3 regions of the Streptomyces sp. NPDC092952 genome follow, and region 2 is predicted to be linked to each of the others. Evidence: riboswitches for the same ligand, from Rfam matches in the RefSeq annotation. Region 2 holds a riboswitch; each other region holds the start of a gene.
The links. A riboswitch is a leader RNA that binds a small molecule or an ion and turns the genes downstream of it on or off. The one in region 2 is predicted to bind cyclic di-AMP.
Positions count from the first base shown of each region.

Region 1: another riboswitch for cyclic di-AMP. It lies ahead of ACIQGQ_RS35685 (transglycosylase SLT domain-containing protein); the one in region 2 lies ahead of ACIQGQ_RS21980 (peptidoglycan DD-metalloendopeptidase family protein).
Region 3: another riboswitch for cyclic di-AMP. It lies ahead of ACIQGQ_RS28475 (M23 family metallopeptidase); the one in region 2 lies ahead of ACIQGQ_RS21980 (peptidoglycan DD-metalloendopeptidase family protein).

Region 1 covers NZ_JBIVPT010000033.1:3,818-9,068, forward strand. Annotated here, with positions in the region: gene ACIQGQ_RS35675 (DUF305 domain-containing protein) at 1-114, shown strand, start outside; gene ACIQGQ_RS35680 (ABC-F family ATP-binding cassette domain-containing protein) at 176-1,840, opposite strand; cyclic di-AMP (ydaO/yuaA leader) riboswitch at 2,380-2,567, shown strand; gene ACIQGQ_RS35685 (transglycosylase SLT domain-containing protein) at 2,571-3,065, shown strand; gene ACIQGQ_RS35690 (hypothetical protein) at 3,070-3,387, opposite strand; gene ACIQGQ_RS35695 (APC family permease) at 3,711-5,108, shown strand.
Region 2 covers NZ_JBIVPT010000009.1:17,091-22,341, forward strand. Annotated here, with positions in the region: gene ACIQGQ_RS21970 (STM4011 family radical SAM protein) at 1-586, shown strand, start outside; gene ACIQGQ_RS21975 (SGNH/GDSL hydrolase family protein) at 641-1,486, opposite strand; gene ACIQGQ_RS21980 (peptidoglycan DD-metalloendopeptidase family protein) at 1,651-2,562, opposite strand; cyclic di-AMP (ydaO/yuaA leader) riboswitch at 2,566-2,722, opposite strand; gene ACIQGQ_RS21985 (alpha-galactosidase) at 3,018-5,114, opposite strand.
Region 3 covers NZ_JBIVPT010000015.1:51,665-56,915, reverse strand. Annotated here, with positions in the region: gene ACIQGQ_RS28485 (M16 family metallopeptidase) at 1-470, shown strand, start outside; gene ACIQGQ_RS28480 (M16 family metallopeptidase) at 494-1,876, shown strand; cyclic di-AMP (ydaO/yuaA leader) riboswitch at 2,140-2,305, shown strand; gene ACIQGQ_RS28475 (M23 family metallopeptidase) at 2,319-3,122, shown strand; gene ACIQGQ_RS28470 (GntR family transcriptional regulator) at 3,359-4,057, shown strand; gene ACIQGQ_RS28465 (HPr family phosphocarrier protein) at 4,273-4,554, opposite strand; gene ACIQGQ_RS28460 (GNAT family N-acetyltransferase) at 4,728-5,251, shown strand, end outside.

The sequences.
Region 1 (5,251 bases), on a different contig from region 2:
GAGAAGGAGAAGAAGGACGGCAGGAACGCCGACGCGAAGAAGCTCGCGGAGGCCGTCGTCACGGCCCAGACCGCCGAGATCGAGCAGATGAACAAGATCCTCGACCGGCTCTGACCCCGAACGGGGCGCGGGTTCCCGTACGCCCTTCGTACGGGAACCCACGCCCCTCGGGCGCTCAGACGGAGTCCGCCGGAGCGGCGAGCAGCTCGGCCACCTCCTCGGGGGTGGTCTCCCGCAGCTCCTCGTCGACCAGCAGCCACCGGGTGACGGAGACCGCTTCGAGGAACGGCAGATCGTGGCTGGCGATGAGCAGCGCGCCCTCGTAGGACTCCAGGGCGCTGGTCAGCTGCCGCACGCTGGCGATGTCGAGATTGTTGGTCGGCTCGTCCATCATCAGGAGCTGCGGGGCCGGTGCGGCGAGCATCGTGGCCGCGAGCGCGGCACGGAACCGCTCACCGCCCGAGAGGGTGCCCGCCGGCTGCTCGGCGCGCTTTCCCTGGAAGAGGAAGCGGGCGAGCTGGGAACGGATCTGGTTGTCGGTGACCCCGGGGGCCAGCCGGGCCGTGTTCGCCGCGACGCTCAGCTCCGGGTCCAGCACATCGAGCCGCTGCGGGAGGAACCGCGTCGGGACGAAGGTCCTGGCCTCGCCTGACAACGGGGCCAGCTCACCGGTGAGCGTGCGCAGCAGTGTCGTCTTCCCCGCGCCGTTGCGGCCGACCAGCGCGATCCGCTCCGGGCCGTTGACCTGGAGGGTTCCTTCGCGCAACCGGCCGAACCGCGGCCGCAGTTCCTCCAGGGTCAGTACGGTCCGCCCGGCGGGCACCGCCGTGTGCGGCAGCCTCACCCGGATCTCGGCGTCGTCGCGGATCGCGTCCGCGGCCTCCTCGCGCCGCTCGCGCGCCTCGTTGAGCCGGTCCTCGTGGAGACCGCGGAGCTTGCCCGCCGACTCCTGGGCGGACCGCTTGCGGCGGCCGGCCAGGATCTTCGGCAGGCCACCGTCCAACTCGGCCTTCTTTCCGGTCCGTTGACGCCGGGCCAGCTTCGTCCGGGTCTCCTCCAGTTCGCGCTTCTGGCGGCGTACGTCGGCCTCGGCGGCGCGCAGCGTCCGCCCGGCCGCCTCCTGCTCGGTGGCCACGGCCTCCTGGTACGCGGACCAGCCGCCGCCGTACCAGTTCACCGAGCCGGCGCGCAGTTCGGCGATGCGGTCCACGCGTTCCAGCAGTTCGCGGTCGTGGCTGACCACGATCAGTACGCCCGAGTGCCAGGAGTCGACGGCTTCGTACAGCCGTCGGCGCGCGAACAGGTCCAGGTTGTTGGTGGGTTCGTCCAGGAGCAGGACGTCGGGGCGTTCCAGCAGCAGTGCCGCGAGACGCAGCAGCACGGTCTCCCCGCCGGACAACTCGCCGACGGTGCGGTCGAGTCCGATGTCGCCGAGGCCGAGCGAGCCCAGGGTCGCCAGGGCCCGTTCCTCCACGTCCCAGTCGTCGCCGATCGTCTCGAAGTGCTTCTCGTCGACGTCTCCGGACTCGATGGCGCGCAGCGCCTCGCGCCGTTCGGCGATGCCGAGCGCGTGGTCCACCCGCAGGGTGGTGTCGAGGGTGATGTTCTGCGGCAGGTGGGCGAGGCTGCCGCCGATGGTCACCGTGCCCTCGGTCGGGCGCAGTTCGCCGGTGAGCAGTCGCATCAGGGTGGACTTGCCCGCGCCGTTGTTGCCGACGAGCCCGATCCGGCCGCGGCCGACGCTCAGCGAGAGCCCGTCGAAGACCGTGGTGCCGTCCGGCCACCGGAAGGTCAGGGCCGAGCAGGTGAGGGAGGCGCTGGGGGCGGTGGGTGTCGCCATGGATTTCCTCGCAGTCGTGATCGCAATGAAGGGGGGATTCGTATGCGAGCACCACGCGGCGACCGAGCAGCGGAGAAGGATGCGGCTGTCCTGGAAACGAGGGACGGCTCATGCATCGAGGTCGCATCCACGCGGGGGTCACGGGCAGTGCGGAAACACTGCGACGACGTGACAGGCATACGGCGAAAGCCGTACGGCGTGGTGTTCGCGGACCTCAGATGCGCAACGTCCACCTCTATCGGAGACAACAGGACACGAAAACCATAGCGGCAGAGGGGAGTGGTTGGCAATGCTCCCCGCCCGTCGGGGCGCCGGACGGGCGAAGCGCGGAAAGTCGCCTCCCTCTCCCCGTGGTGCGAGTCACATCCCGCCCCCGACCGCCGTGCCGCATGCCGCGGATCCCTTTGCCCGCACGGGTCGTCACCGGGTCGGTGTGAGGTGGATTACCGGAAATGAAGTGACTTGATCTTGTTGGGCAATTGCATGCGGAAAAAGGGTCTTGTCCCCTTCGGATTCTCTCGTCTACGGTCTCCGTCAATCCGGACGGAACGCCGAATCCTGCCGCTGTCCGGAGCATTCCGACCACTTGTGCACGGCAGGAGCGGGGAACCCAGGTACACCGCCGGTCCGGACGTCCGGACGGCTCGGGGTGAAGCCGCGCCGACGCGCGGCCGGGCAGCTCCAGCCCGAACCCGACAGCTCACCTCGCAGGCGACGGAGAGGAACCACCATGTCCTTCACCGGTACGCGCCACCGTCGCGCCGCCACCCCGTTGACCAGGGGATTCATAGCCGTGGGTACGGGAGCGGCCGCCCTGCTCCTGCCACTGCTCGGAGCCCAGGCCGCTTCGGCGGCGCCGACCCCGGCCGCCGCCACCGCACCCGCCGCGCGGACCGCGGCGTACACCGACGACCTGGACGGCTGGATCAAGGAGTCGCTGGCCGTCATGGCCGAGCACGGCATCCCCGGCAGCTACGAGGGCATCCACCGCAACGTCATGCGCGAGTCGTCCGGCAACCCGCTCGCCGTCAACAACTGGGACTCCAACGCCGCCGCAGGGACCCCTTCCAAGGGCCTGCTCCAGATCATCGATCCGACGTTCCTCGCCTACCACGTGCCCGGCACGTCGACGGACAGCTTCGACCCCGTCGCCAACATCACCGCCGCGTGCAACTACGCCGCCGACCGGTACGGCTCCATCGACAACGTCAACGGGGCCTACTGAACCGTCACTCCGGGGCGGACCCGGCCGCCTGTTCCGGAGCGGTGTGGGGCGGAACGGGCACCGTGGCCGCCGCCCCGTTCCGTACCGCCTGCACGGCCGCGTCGTGCAGGCGGCGGCTGTCCTCCTCCGAACAGCACGCTACGGGGCTGCCCACCATGGTGAACCAGTCGATCGCCCCCGAGTACTGCACGGTGATCTGGGCCGTGTCCTCGGCCCAGGTCGTGTGCACGGTCAGGTCCCCGGACAGGACACCGACCTCCTCCGTCAGCACGCCGCCGTGCCCGGAGAACACACCACACGTAGTCCATGACGCCCAAGCCATGCATCCAGGCTGGCACCGAGGCGGCGAATGCGCGACCCATGGGCCACACGTACGCGCCCGATGCCGACCGGGGGGAAAATTTCCCAGGGTCCGGCCTTCGGTTCCCGCACTCCCCGATCCTTCGGCGTCCTCTGCTCAGTTAGCGCAAAATCGTCGAAATTGATCACTGGAACAACGAATTCCGAAGGTGAACGCCTCTTGACCTGCGGAACACGTCGGGATTGCATAGCGCGCTGGGAGCGACGAAACCACTCACCACGTCCTCGTCTGGAGGCGATACCGCTCCCGCGCTCAAACACCGCACTTTTGATCGGAACCGCACGATGACCGACACGCTCAGCGCACCTCAGGCGCTCGCCCCGGCGACCGGCCCCACCCCCCAGAAGCTCAAGCGCTCCATCGGCGTCGTGGGCGGCACACTGCTCACGCTGTCCTGCGTGACCCCCGCCTCGACCCTCTTCGTGGTCGTGCCGGACCTCTTCTCCAGCCTCGGCACGTACACCGCCCTGACCATCGCCATCGGCTCGCTGCTCTGCATCGCGGTCGCCTTCTGCTACTCGGAACTGGGCACCCTCATCCCCAGCGCCGGCGGCGAGTACGCCATGGTGTCGACCATGGCGGGACGGCTCGCCGGATGGCTCGTCTTCGTACTGTCGCTGCTCGTCGTGATGATCGTGCCCCCGGTGATCTCCATGGGGACGGCGGACTACCTGGCGCCCATCGTGCACATCCCCGCCCCCCTCGCGGGCGCCGGGGTCATGCTGCTCGCCACCCTCGCCGGCCTGCTGGACCTGCGCGCCAACGCGTGGATCACCGGAATCTTCCTGGTCCTCGAAGTGATCGCGGCGGGCGTCGTCGCCGTACTGGGCTTCGCCCACACCGAGCGCGGCGCGTCGTCGCTGGTGCACGGCACGGTCGCCTCGGCCGGCGGTTCCCACTCCACCGTCACCGCGATGATGGTGGTCTCCGGGCTCGCCATCGCGCTCTTCATCACCCAGGGCTTCTCCACCGCGGTCTACCTCTCCGAGGAGCTGGAGAACCCGCGCCGCAACGTGGCCCGCACCGTGCTCGCCACCCTGGCCATCTCCACCGCCGTCATCCTGATCCCGGTCATCGCCATCACCATGGGCGCCCCGGACCTGGCTGCCCTGACCTCCGGCGACCTCAGCACCATGGTCACCGCCTGGTCCAACTCGGCGGTCGGCACCTTCGTCAGCCTCTGTGTCGCCCTCGCGATCATCAACGCGGGCATCGTCATGGTCATCCAGAACTCCCGGGTGCTCTTCGCCTCGGCCCGTGACAAGGCGTGGCCGGCACCGGTCAACAACGCCCTGTCCCGGCTCGGCCGGTTCGGCTCGCCGTGGGTCGCGACCCTCCTCGTCGGCGTCCCCGGCGCGGCGCTCTGCTTCGTCAACCTCGACACCCTGTACGGCGTCACCGGCGTCTCCGTCACCGCCATGTACCTGCTGGTCGCCGTCGCGGCCCTGCTCTGCCGCCGCGGCGCGCACCGCGAGGCGCAGGCCTGGCGGATGCCGCTCTGGCCCGCCGTCCCCGTACTGCTGATCGCCGTGCTGGCGTACATCCTGACCCAGCAGGAGGTCGAGTACCTGCTGTGGACCGGCGGCATCACCGCGGTCGCCACGCTCTACTGGGCGTTCTACCTGCGGCCCCGCCGTGAGACCCGCTGGCTGGTCAGCATTCCGGAGGACGCCCGGTCCTGACCGGGGGCGCGTTCCGTGCGGTGCCCGGCCCGTCGGTGGAGATCCTCCACCGGCGGGCCGGCCCCGTTCGCGCCCGTCGCCCGACCGGGCGCAGCACCGTCCCGGCGACGGGCGGACCCGCCGCCCCTTGCCCACAGTGGGAC
Region 2 (5,251 bases):
GGGCTGGCTGGCCGAAGCGGGAGCTGCGGGGCGGGAGAAGATCGCCCTGTGGTGCACGTACCACCCGGGGCAGACGCCGTACGAGCGGTTCCTCGCCAAGTGCGGGGAGCTCGGCGCGCTCGGGATCCGGCACAGCGTCGGGATCGTCGGGCTGGACGCCCATCTGGAGGAGGCGCGGAGGCTGCGGGCCGCGCTGCCCGAGGAGGTCTATCTCTGGGTGAACGCGGCGGAGGGCCACCGCTACACCGACGCGGAGGCGGACCGCTGGACGGCGATCGATCCGCTCTTCCCGTACAGCCGGGATCCGCACCGTTCGGCCGGGCTGCCGTGCCGGACCGGTGAGTCGGTGATCTCGGTGGACGGGGAGGGCACCGTGCGGCGCTGCCACTTCGTCCCGGCGCCGCTCGGCAATCTCTACGACGGGAGCTACCGGCGGGCGCTGCGGCCGCGCGCCTGCCCGCTGGCGGTCTGCGACTGCCACATCGGCTATGTGCACCTGGAGACGCTGCCGCTGTACGACGTCTTCGCGGGCGGTGTGCTGGAGCGGATACCCGCCTCACCGCTACTGCCCGGCGGGCGCGGCTGAGCTTCGGCCACGTCCGCCGGGCGGCGGCGGTGCGTCGGGAACGGATCCGCGGGGCTACAGCGGCAGCAGGTCGGGGCGCTTGGCCTCGACGTGGTCGCCGGAGGACTCGCCGCGCAGCCGCCGCCCGATCCAGGGCACCAGGTGCTCGCGCGCCCAGTGGATGTCGTCGCGCCGGACCTCCAGGGTGCCTCGCTGGGCCTGCGGGGGCCATTCCTGGTCGGGGTCGGCCGGTATGTCGATGCCGAGGACCTGGGCGGCGCGCAGCGCGACCCTGGTGTGCCCCTCGGGCGACAGGTGGAGCCGGTCGTCGTCCCAGGCGCGCCGGTCCTGGACGGACCGCAGCGACCACAGGTCCAGGACCGGGCAGTCGTAGCGGTCGGCGATGGCCCGCACATGGGCGGTGTACGTCGCGACCTTGCCGCGCAGATGGCGCAGGACGGGAATGCCCCGGGTGTCGAAGCCGGTGGTGACCATGACCGTGCCGACCGCGCCGGTGAGCTCGGCGACGGCGCGCTCGAAGCGTTCGGCCACGTCGTCGGGGTCGGTTCCTGGCCGGATGATGTCGTTGCCCCCCGCGCAGAAGCTCACCAGGTCGGGGGCGAGCTCCTTGGCACGCGGCACCTGCTCCTCGACGATCTGGTCGAGGAGGCGTCCGCGTACGGCGAGATTGGCGTATCGGAATTCCGGGTGTGCGGGTCCTTCGGCGTCGTGTGCCGTATCGGGGTCCGGGAGTTGGTCCGCGAGAAGTACCGCGAACCGGTCCGCCCAGCCGACGAATGTTCCGTCCGGGCCGGGGTCACCGACTCCCTCGGTGAAGCTGTCGCCGATCGCCGCGTACGACCCGATGACGCCCTGTCGGTTGTTGACGCCACGCTGCATTTTTCTCGAATCGTCTGCCACAAGCGCTTATCCTGCACCGTCGAATGTGACCTACGCGACCGTAATAAAGGGTTGACGGGTGGTGACATAGACCACCCGGTCAGTTTTTGGCAAAGGGGGAATAGGCGGAAGGGGCGGTGCGCCACCGCGCACCGCCCCTTCCTTCGTCCTGCTCCGGGTCACGCTCAGACGGAGATGCCGTGCGAGGCCAGGTAGGCGATCGGGTCGATGTCCGAACCGTACTCGGGGCCGGTGCGGACCTCGAAGTGGAGGTGCGGGCCGGTGACGTTGCCGGTGGCGCCCGAGAGGCCGACCTGCTGGCCGGCGCTCACGGACTGGCCCGCCGAGACGGAGAGGGAGGACAGGTGGCCGTACTGCGAGTAGTGGCCGTCGGCGTGCTTGACGACGACCTGGTTGCCGTAGGCGCCGCCCCAGCCGGCGGTGACGACGGTGCCGGAGGTGATGGCCTTGACGCCGGTGCCGGTGGAGACGGGGAAGTCGATGCCGGTGTGGCTGCCGCTGGACCAGTTGGAGCCGGAGGCCCGGTAGTTGGTGGTGTGGTTGCCGGGGACCGGGTGGACGTAGCCGGAGCCGGTGTCCTCGGTGGCCGGGGCGGGGGCCGGGGCCTCCTCCGCAGCCGGGTCCGCCTGGTCCGCCGGGGCGGGCTGCTCGGCGGCCGGGGCGGCCTTCGACGGTGCGGCCGTACCGGCTGCGGCACCGGTGGGCGCGGCCGTACCGGCGGCGGCGCCGAGGGTCAGCTTCATGCCGGGGAGGATCAGGCTGGGGTTTCCGCCGACGACCTCGCGGTTGTCCTGGTACAGCTTCTGCCAGCCGCCCGCGACGTGGTGCTCGGCCGCGATCTTCGACAGGTAGTCGCCGGGGACGACGGAGTACGTGGCGGGTCCGGCCTGCGGGGCGGCCTTCGGCGCGGTGTGCGCGACGGGGGCCTGCTCCGGCGTGGTGGCCTGGTCGGCGGCGTGGGCGCCGGTGGCACCGAGCAGCGGCAGTGCGATGACGGCGCCACCGGTGCTGACCGCGGCGAAGCCTCGGGCGATGGGGCCGACCTTGGGACGGCGGTGCTTACCCGTGATGGGCATGGCGTCTTTCCTCTCCGGCGCCTGCGAGGTGAGCTGTCGGGTTCGGGCTGGAGATGCCCGGCCGCACGGTGTGCGGCTTCACCCCTAGCCGTCCGGATCTCTCCGGCCGGCGGCCTACCTGGTTCCCCCGCTCCTGCCACGCGATAAGTGGATGTGAATTCCGGTCGGCGGCAGGATTGGGCGGGCCGTCCGGAATGCGGTGACCGTAAGCGAGCCGGGACGGCGAGAACAAGCACCTGGTTCCCCGCCGGTATTCCGCTTCGGGAATTCGGAACGGAATTCCGGTCACCCTCCGTGGATTACGGATCTTGTTATTCCGCGCGGCGAAAGGAATTCCCGTCCCGTCCGCCGCCACACACCGTCACGAATATGATCCCGCTCACGGGCCGCCGACCATCTCCCTTATAAGCGGGAGATGTTCGTAAAAAGCGCGCATTACGGACATGCCCGGCTGCTCAGTCCTGTCGCAGGCGCAGCACCCGCGCGTCGAGATCGCCCCGGAGTCCGGTGTCCAGTCCCTGGTGGAACAGGACCGCACCGTGGTGGACCGCCCCCGTGTCCCGGCAGGTGTACGTGGCAGCGGGGTCGAGCCCGCGCAGCCGCAGGGCCGGCGGGCGCTCCCCGTACCGCTGCGCCTCCAGCCACATCAGGACCACGGTCTCCTCGCCGTGCACGTACTGGACGGCGCCGAGTCCGCCGCGCGGTTCGCGCAGCCGGTACAGCGCGCCCTGCTGCACCACGGGGCGGATCTCCTTGTAGAGATCCACCCAGCCACGCGCCTCGGCCAGCTCCTCCTCGCTCCACTCGGCGAGGTTCCCGCCGATGCCGAGCACTCCGGCCATCGCGCTCACGAACCGGAAACGCAGCGAACTGACCCTGCCGTTGAGCTGGCGGTTCGGGCTGTCGGTGACCCAGGCGGCCATCACCCGGGCCGGGTGGAGGTGACTGAACCCCTCCTGGATGGCGAGCCGGTCGAGCGGATCGGTGTTGTCGGAGGTCCACACCTGGTCGGTACGGGAGAGGATGCCCAGGTCGATCCGGCCGCCGCCGCCCGAGCAGGACTCGAAGGCGACGTGCGGGTGCGCGGCCCTGAGCCGGTCGATCAGCGCGTACAGGGCGTCCACATGGGCGGTCCAGATCCGCTGCGGGTACTCCTCGCCGGGCCAGCCGGGGTCGGTGAAACAGCGGTTGAAGTCCCATTTCACGTAGTCGACGGGGGTACCGGAGAGCAGTGCGTCCAGCTGCTCCCAGAGGTACTCCCGGACATCGGGCCTGGCCAGATTGAGCACCAGCTGGTTGCGGTACTCGGTGCGGGTCCGGCCGGGGACGTGCTGGACCCAGTCGGGGTGCGCCCGGTAGAGGTCGCTGTCGGGGTTGACCATCTCCGGTTCGACCCAGATGCCGAACCGCATGCCGAGTGCGTGCACCTCGTCGGCGAGCGGCTTCAGCCCGCCGGGGAACCGGTCCGGGTTCGGGGTCCAGTCGCCGAGTCCGGCCCGGTCGCTGGTCCGCCGCCCGAACCAGGCGTCGTCCACCACGAACAGCTCCACCCCCATGTCCGCGGCACGCCGGGCCAGGGTCCGCTGCTGGTCCAGCGAGATGTCGAAGCCGGTCGCCTCCCAGGAGTTGTAGAGCACCGGCCGAAGGGTCCCGGCGTCCGGGATCACATGGGCCAGCTGCCAGGCGTGCCAGGCGCGGCTGGCCCCGCCGAAGCCCCGGTCGCTCCAGAGCCCGGCGAAGACGGGCGTGGTGTACGACTCCCCCGGGGCGAGCCTGAGCAGCCCGGACTCGTCGTGCCCGGCGCCGCCGGTGATCTGGACGAGCCCGTCGGGCAGCCGCTGCACGCAGATCCGCCAGGAGCCGGACCAGCCGAGCGCGCAGCCGTAGACCTCGCCGCTCTCCTCGGTCGCCGCGCCGTCGGCGTCCAGCGCGGCCCACGGCAGGTACTGGTGGCCGGTGTGGCCGCGCCTGCTGGAGATGACGCTCTCGCCGTGGAGCAGTTCCGCGCGCTCGATCCGGGTCTCGGCCGACCAGCGGCCGTGCAGCCGGCCGATCCGCCAGCCGTCCCGGGCCGGCAGCGACCAGGCGGCCGCGTCGGCGCGCAGCAGTTCCAGCGGCGGGCCGTCCGGACCGGTGTGGGCGACGGTGGCCCAGCGCTCCACGACGTCGGAGTCGTCCCGCATCCGGTAGTGCAGGGTGAGGCCGAGCCGGTGCACGGCGTCGGTGAAGCCGATCCGCAGTTCGTCGCCGTCGGTCCCGGCACCCCGGAAGGTCCACTCGGTGCCGCGGACGAGCGGGGTGCGGACCGAGAGCGCGGGGCGGACGAACCGGGGGCCGCCCTCGACCGGGTACTCCTCGTGGCCGTCGAGGGGGGATTCGAAGCTCCGGTGGGGGAGGTCGGGTGCGGCCGCCAGGGCCTCGGCGGCGGCGAGTCCGATCCTCGGGCCCCAGTGCAGATGGAGCAGCTCGTCCCGTTCGGTCAGTGCCAGTGCGTAGCCGCTGTTCTCGCCGGTGAGCAGCCAGGTACGGCCGGTACGACCCGTCTCGATCATCGCGCCCCCATTTTCCGACAGTTCCGCACATCATCGGCCGCCGGGGAGGTGCGGGCAACGGTGCCTCGGGGGGATGCGCCGGGTGGGCGGGCCGCCGACAGACCCGGGTTCGCCCGGGTATCGACAGCCGGGGCCCG
Region 3 (5,251 bases), on a different contig from region 2:
ACCGTCTGGTCCGCCGTGACCGTACGGCGGTGGCGGCCGGCTTCGGACTGCTGCGGCTGGCCGGCGCGCCCTCGCTGGGCTGGCTGGACGTGAAGACGTCCGGCGGTGTGGAGGTGCCGGAGATCGAGGCCGCGGTCGACGAGGAACTCGCCCGGTTCGCCGCCGAGGGCCCCACGCCCGAGGAAATGGAGCGCGCGCAGGCCCAGTTGGAGCGCGAGTGGCTGGACCGGCTCGGTACGGTCGCCGGCCGCGCCGACGAACTCTGCCGGTTCGCGGTGCTGTTCGGCGACCCGCAGCTCGCCCTGACCGCGGTGCAGCGGGTGCTCGACGTCACCGCGGAGGAGGTCCAGGCGGTCGCCAAGGCCCGGCTGCGCCCCGACAACAGGGCGGTGCTGGTCTACGAGCCGGTCGAGGCGGCCGAGCCCGGGGACAGCGACGACACCGACGCGCAGGAAGGAGCCGGCAAGTGACCGACGCCGCGACTGGAGTTTCGATGCAGTACCACCCGCAGCCGGCCCCGGGCGTCGCCCGCCCCTGGGCCTTCCCCGCGCCGGAGCGGGGTGCCCTGCCCAACGGTCTCACGGTGCTCCACTGCCACCGCCCCGGCCAGCAGGTCGTGGCGGTCGAGATCTTCCTCGACGCCCCGCTGGAGGCCGAGCCCGAGGGGCTCGACGGCGTGGCCACGATCATGTCGCGGGCGCTGTCCGAGGGCACCGACAAGCGCACCGCGGAGGAGTTCGCGGCCGAGCTGGAGCGCTGCGGTGCCACGCTCGACGCGCACGCCGACCACCCCGGCGTCCGGGTCTCCCTGGAGGTCCCGGCCTCCCGGCTGGCCAAGGCGCTCGGGCTGGTCGCCGAGGCGCTGCGGGCGCCCGCCTTCGCCGACAGCGAGATCGAGCGGCTGGTGCGCAACCGGCTCGACGAGATCCCGCACGAGCAGGCCAACCCGGCCCGTCGCGCCGCCAAGCAGCTCTCCAAGGAGCTCTTCCCGGCCGAGGCGCGGATGTCGCGCCCGCGCCAGGGCACCGAGGAGACGGTGGAGCGGATCGACGCGGCGGCCGTCCGGGCCTTCTTCGACGCCCACGTCCGGCCCTCCGCCGCGACCGCGGTGGTCGTCGGCGACCTCACCGGCATCGACCTGGACGCCCTGCTCGCCGACACCCTCGGTGACTGGTCGGGCGAGGCCGCCGCGCCCCGTCCGGTGCCGCCGATCACCGCCGACGACACCGGCCGGGTGGTGATCGTCGACCGTCCGGGCGCGGTGCAGACCCAGCTGCTGATCGGCCGGATCGGTGCCGACCGCCACGACAGTGTGTGGCCGGCCCAGGTGCTCGGCACCTACTGCCTGGGCGGCACGCTCACCTCCCGCCTCGACCGGGTGCTGCGCGAGGAGAAGGGCTATACGTACGGCGTGCGGGCCTTCGCCCAGGTGCTGCGCTCGACGGCTCCGGACTCCGCCTCGGGCGCCACCGGCGCCGCGATGCTGGCCATCAGCGGTTCGGTGGACACGGAGTCCACCGAGCCGGCGCTCAAGGACCTGTGGACGGTCCTGCGGACCCTGGCCGCCGAGGGGCTCACCGACGCGGAGCGCGAGACGGCGGTGCAGAACCTGGTGGGTGTCGCGCCCCTGAAGTTCGAGATGGCGGCCTCCGTCGCGGGCACCCTCGCCGACCAGGTCGAGCAGCATCTGCCGGACGACTACCAGGCGCAGCTGTACGCCCGCCTCGCGGAGACCGGCACGGTCGAGGCGACCGCGGCGGTCGTCAACGCCTTCCCGGTCGACCGGCTGGTCACCGTCCTGGTCGGTGACGCGGCGCGGATCGAGGAGCCCGTCCGGGCCCTGGGCATCGGCGAGGTGTCGGTGGTCACCGGCTGACCCGCCGGCTCCTCGCCCTCCTCGGCTCTCCTCTGCCACGGACCGGTACGAGGCAGGGGGAATCGGCGGACAGCAGGGCATGGGGGCGAATCCCGCAAGCAAGATCTTGCGGGATTCGCCCCTTTTGTCCGTTCCGTGGGGAGGTTGCCCGTCTGCCCTGTGGGATGCGCTACAAAACGGCCTGTCCGTTTGGTGGATGTAAGTGCCGCCGTTTAGCGTCGGCTCGACTGTTCGTCACTCGTATGCCGCATCAGGGGCGTACCGGACAGTCATCGCCGAGTCCCCGTCCGGCGCGAGCCCGGGGAGCCGGGGACCCACGTAGTCCCTGGGGTGAATCGGACGCCTGAGCCCCGAGGGGCCGGGGTGTCCGTAGGAGACCTTCCTGCTCCGAACCCGTCAGCTAACCCGGTAGGCGAGAAGGAAGGAAAGGACCAGCCACTTCATGGCGTTCACCCGTGTCACGGGGAAGCACCGTGCCCCGAGCCGACTGACGCGCAGGGGCGCGAAGGTCGTCGGCGTCGCGACCCTCGCCACCACCGGTGTCATCGGCGGTCTGGCCGCCCCGGCCGTCGCCGCGGAACCGGAGTCCGCCGCCGTCGAGGATACCGGCCTCACCCAGGTCCTCACCATCGAGAAGACCCTTGCCGAGCGGATCGGCGCCCAGGCCGACGCGCAGGCGAGCCAGGCCGTCGCCACGGCGAAGGCCAAGGCCAAGGCCGAGGCGCGCAAGAAGGCCGAGGCCAAGAGGAAGGCCGAGGCCAGGGCGGCGGCGGAGCGCGCCGCCGAGTCCCGCACCGGTACGGCCCGCGTCGGCCGGTCCGCCGAGCGCACCGTGCTGGGCGCCTTCCGCCTCCCGGTCGCCGGTTCGTACGTCACCACCGGCTACAAGTCCGGCGGCTCGCTCTGGTCCTCCGGCAGCCACTCGGGCGTCGACTTCCACGCCGCCTCCGGCAGCTCCGTCGTCGCCGTCGGCGCCGGTACGGTCGTCGAGGCCGGCTGGGGCGGCGCGTACGGGAACAACATCGTGCTCCGGATGACGGACGGCACGTACACGCAGTACGGCCACCTCTCCTCGATCGGGGTCTCGGTCGGCCAGAGCGTCGCCGCCGGCCAGCAGATCGCCCTCTCCGGCTCCACCGGCAACTCCACCGGCCCGCACCTCCACTTCGAAGCCCGCACGACGCCGTCGTACGGCTCCGACCTGGACCCGGTCGCGTACCTGCGCGCCCACGGCGCCGCCCTCTGACGGACGCTCCACCGAAGGCCCCGGACCCGCGCCGCGCGTCCGGGGCCTTCGGCGTGCCTGCCGCACGGTGCGGGTGACCGCTCTCCAACGTGGCCGCTCTCCAGCGCGACCGGTCCGCGGCCGGAAGATATTCATGAATTCCCGCCCGGCATCGGAAATGCCGCCGCATTGCAATAGAGTCACGGAACAGGTGTCGGGCGGCCGCGTTTCGCGGGCATTGAGGCGGAGGTTCGGGCATGCGCATTCCCGCGCATTCGGTAAGCACAGCGATTCGTGACGACATCGTCTCCGGGGTCTTCGCGCGCGGCAGCCGGCTCACGGAGGAGGTGCTGGCGCGCCGGTACGGGGTGTCGCGCGTCCCGGTCCGCGAAGCGCTGCGCACCCTGGAGTCCGAGGGCTTCGTGGTCTCCCGCAGGCACGCGGGCGCCTGCGTCGCCGAGCCCACCGACCTGGAGGCGGCCGACCTGCTGGAGGTCCGGACGCTGCTGGAGCCGCTGGGCGCCGCCCGCGCGGCGCGCCGTCGCACCGAGGCCCACCTCAAGGTGTTGCGCGGCCTCGTCCGCCTCGGCCACGACCGGGCGCTGCGAGGCGAGGGCGAGGACCTGCGCCCGCTGGGCGGCTGGTTCCACGAGACGCTGGCGCAGGCGTCCGGCAGTCCCGGTCTGATCGCCCTGCTCGGCCAGTTGCAGCACAAGATCGCCTGGATGTACGTGGTCGAGCCGCCGGACCGGCCGGTGGACTCCTGGGCCGAACGCGGGGCCATCGTGGACGCGGTGGCACGCGGCGACGCGGACCGTGCCAGGGCGCTGGCGGCCCATCACGCGGAGCGGGCCGCCGCCGCGCACCGGCTGCGGCCCCGTCCGCCCGGCCCCCGCGCGGGAAACCTGGTGAGGGGCCCGCAACATTCCGTAAACAGTACGGGTGTCCGCACTTAACAAGCGCACCGTAGAAAGAGAGGTGTTCCGGTCCGGCCGGGGCATTTCCCCGGCGGGCGGAGAGTGATTCTTCCCGGTGTCCGGGGCGGAATTCCTCTGCCGGTGAAAGGGGGGGGGCTTCCCCGCTGTCCCTTTCTTTTCCGGTGGAATTCTTCGGGGCATGAAAAAGCCGCGGCTCCGGTTCAAGGTGCCGCGGCTCTCTCGGGGAGGAAGCCTCAGACGGTCTCCGGGAGCTCTTCGAGCCCTTCGGCGACCAGCTTCGCCAGACGGTCCAGAGCGGCCTCGGAGTCGTCCGCCTCGGAAGCGAGCACGATCTCCTCGCCGCCCTGCGCGCCGAGCCCGAGCACCGCGAGCATGGACGCGGCGTTCACCGGGGAACCGTCGGCCTTGGCGATCGTCACGGGGACGCCGGAGGCCGTGGCGGCACGGACGAAGATGGAAGCGGGGCGGGCGTGCAGGCCCTCGGCCCAACCGACGTTGACGCGGCGCTCAGCCATGGTTCTGCCCTTCAGGAATCACTAGTTGTCTAGACCATTCTCGCACGTGGTGCGCGGTGCTCCGGCCGGACCCCAGGACGCCCGTGACGTGCGCGGTGCCCCTTGATCGGCTCTCCCAGACTGCCCCGGCCCCGGTACGTACGCGACCGCTGACGGAGTCGTACGCTTTGCCCATGGAGCCCGCCCAGGAGCAGAGCCCGCCTCATGCCTACCCCGCCCACTGGGAGGCGGACGTGGTGCTCCGCGACGGCGGCACCGCGCGCATCAGGCCCATCACCACGGACGACGCCGAGCGGCTGGTCAGCTTCTACGAGCAGGTCTCCGACGAGTCGAAGTACTACCGGTTCTTCGCCCCGTACCCCCGGCTGTCCGACCGGGACGTGCACCGCTTCACCCACCACGACTACGTCGACCGGGTGGGGCTCGCCGTCACGGTCGGCGGCGAGTTCATCGCGACCGTCCGCTACGACCGGATCGACGAGCGGGGCAGGCCCGCCTCCGCCCCCGCCGACGAGGCCGAGGTCGCCTTCCTGGTCCAGGACGCGCACCAGGGCCGGGGCGTGGCCTCGGCCCTCCTCGAACACATCGCGGCCGTCGCCCGCGAGCGCGGCATCCGCCGCTTCGCCGCCGAGGTGCTGCCCGCCAACACGAAGATGATCAAGGTTTTCCGGGACGCCGGATACACCCAGCGGCGCAG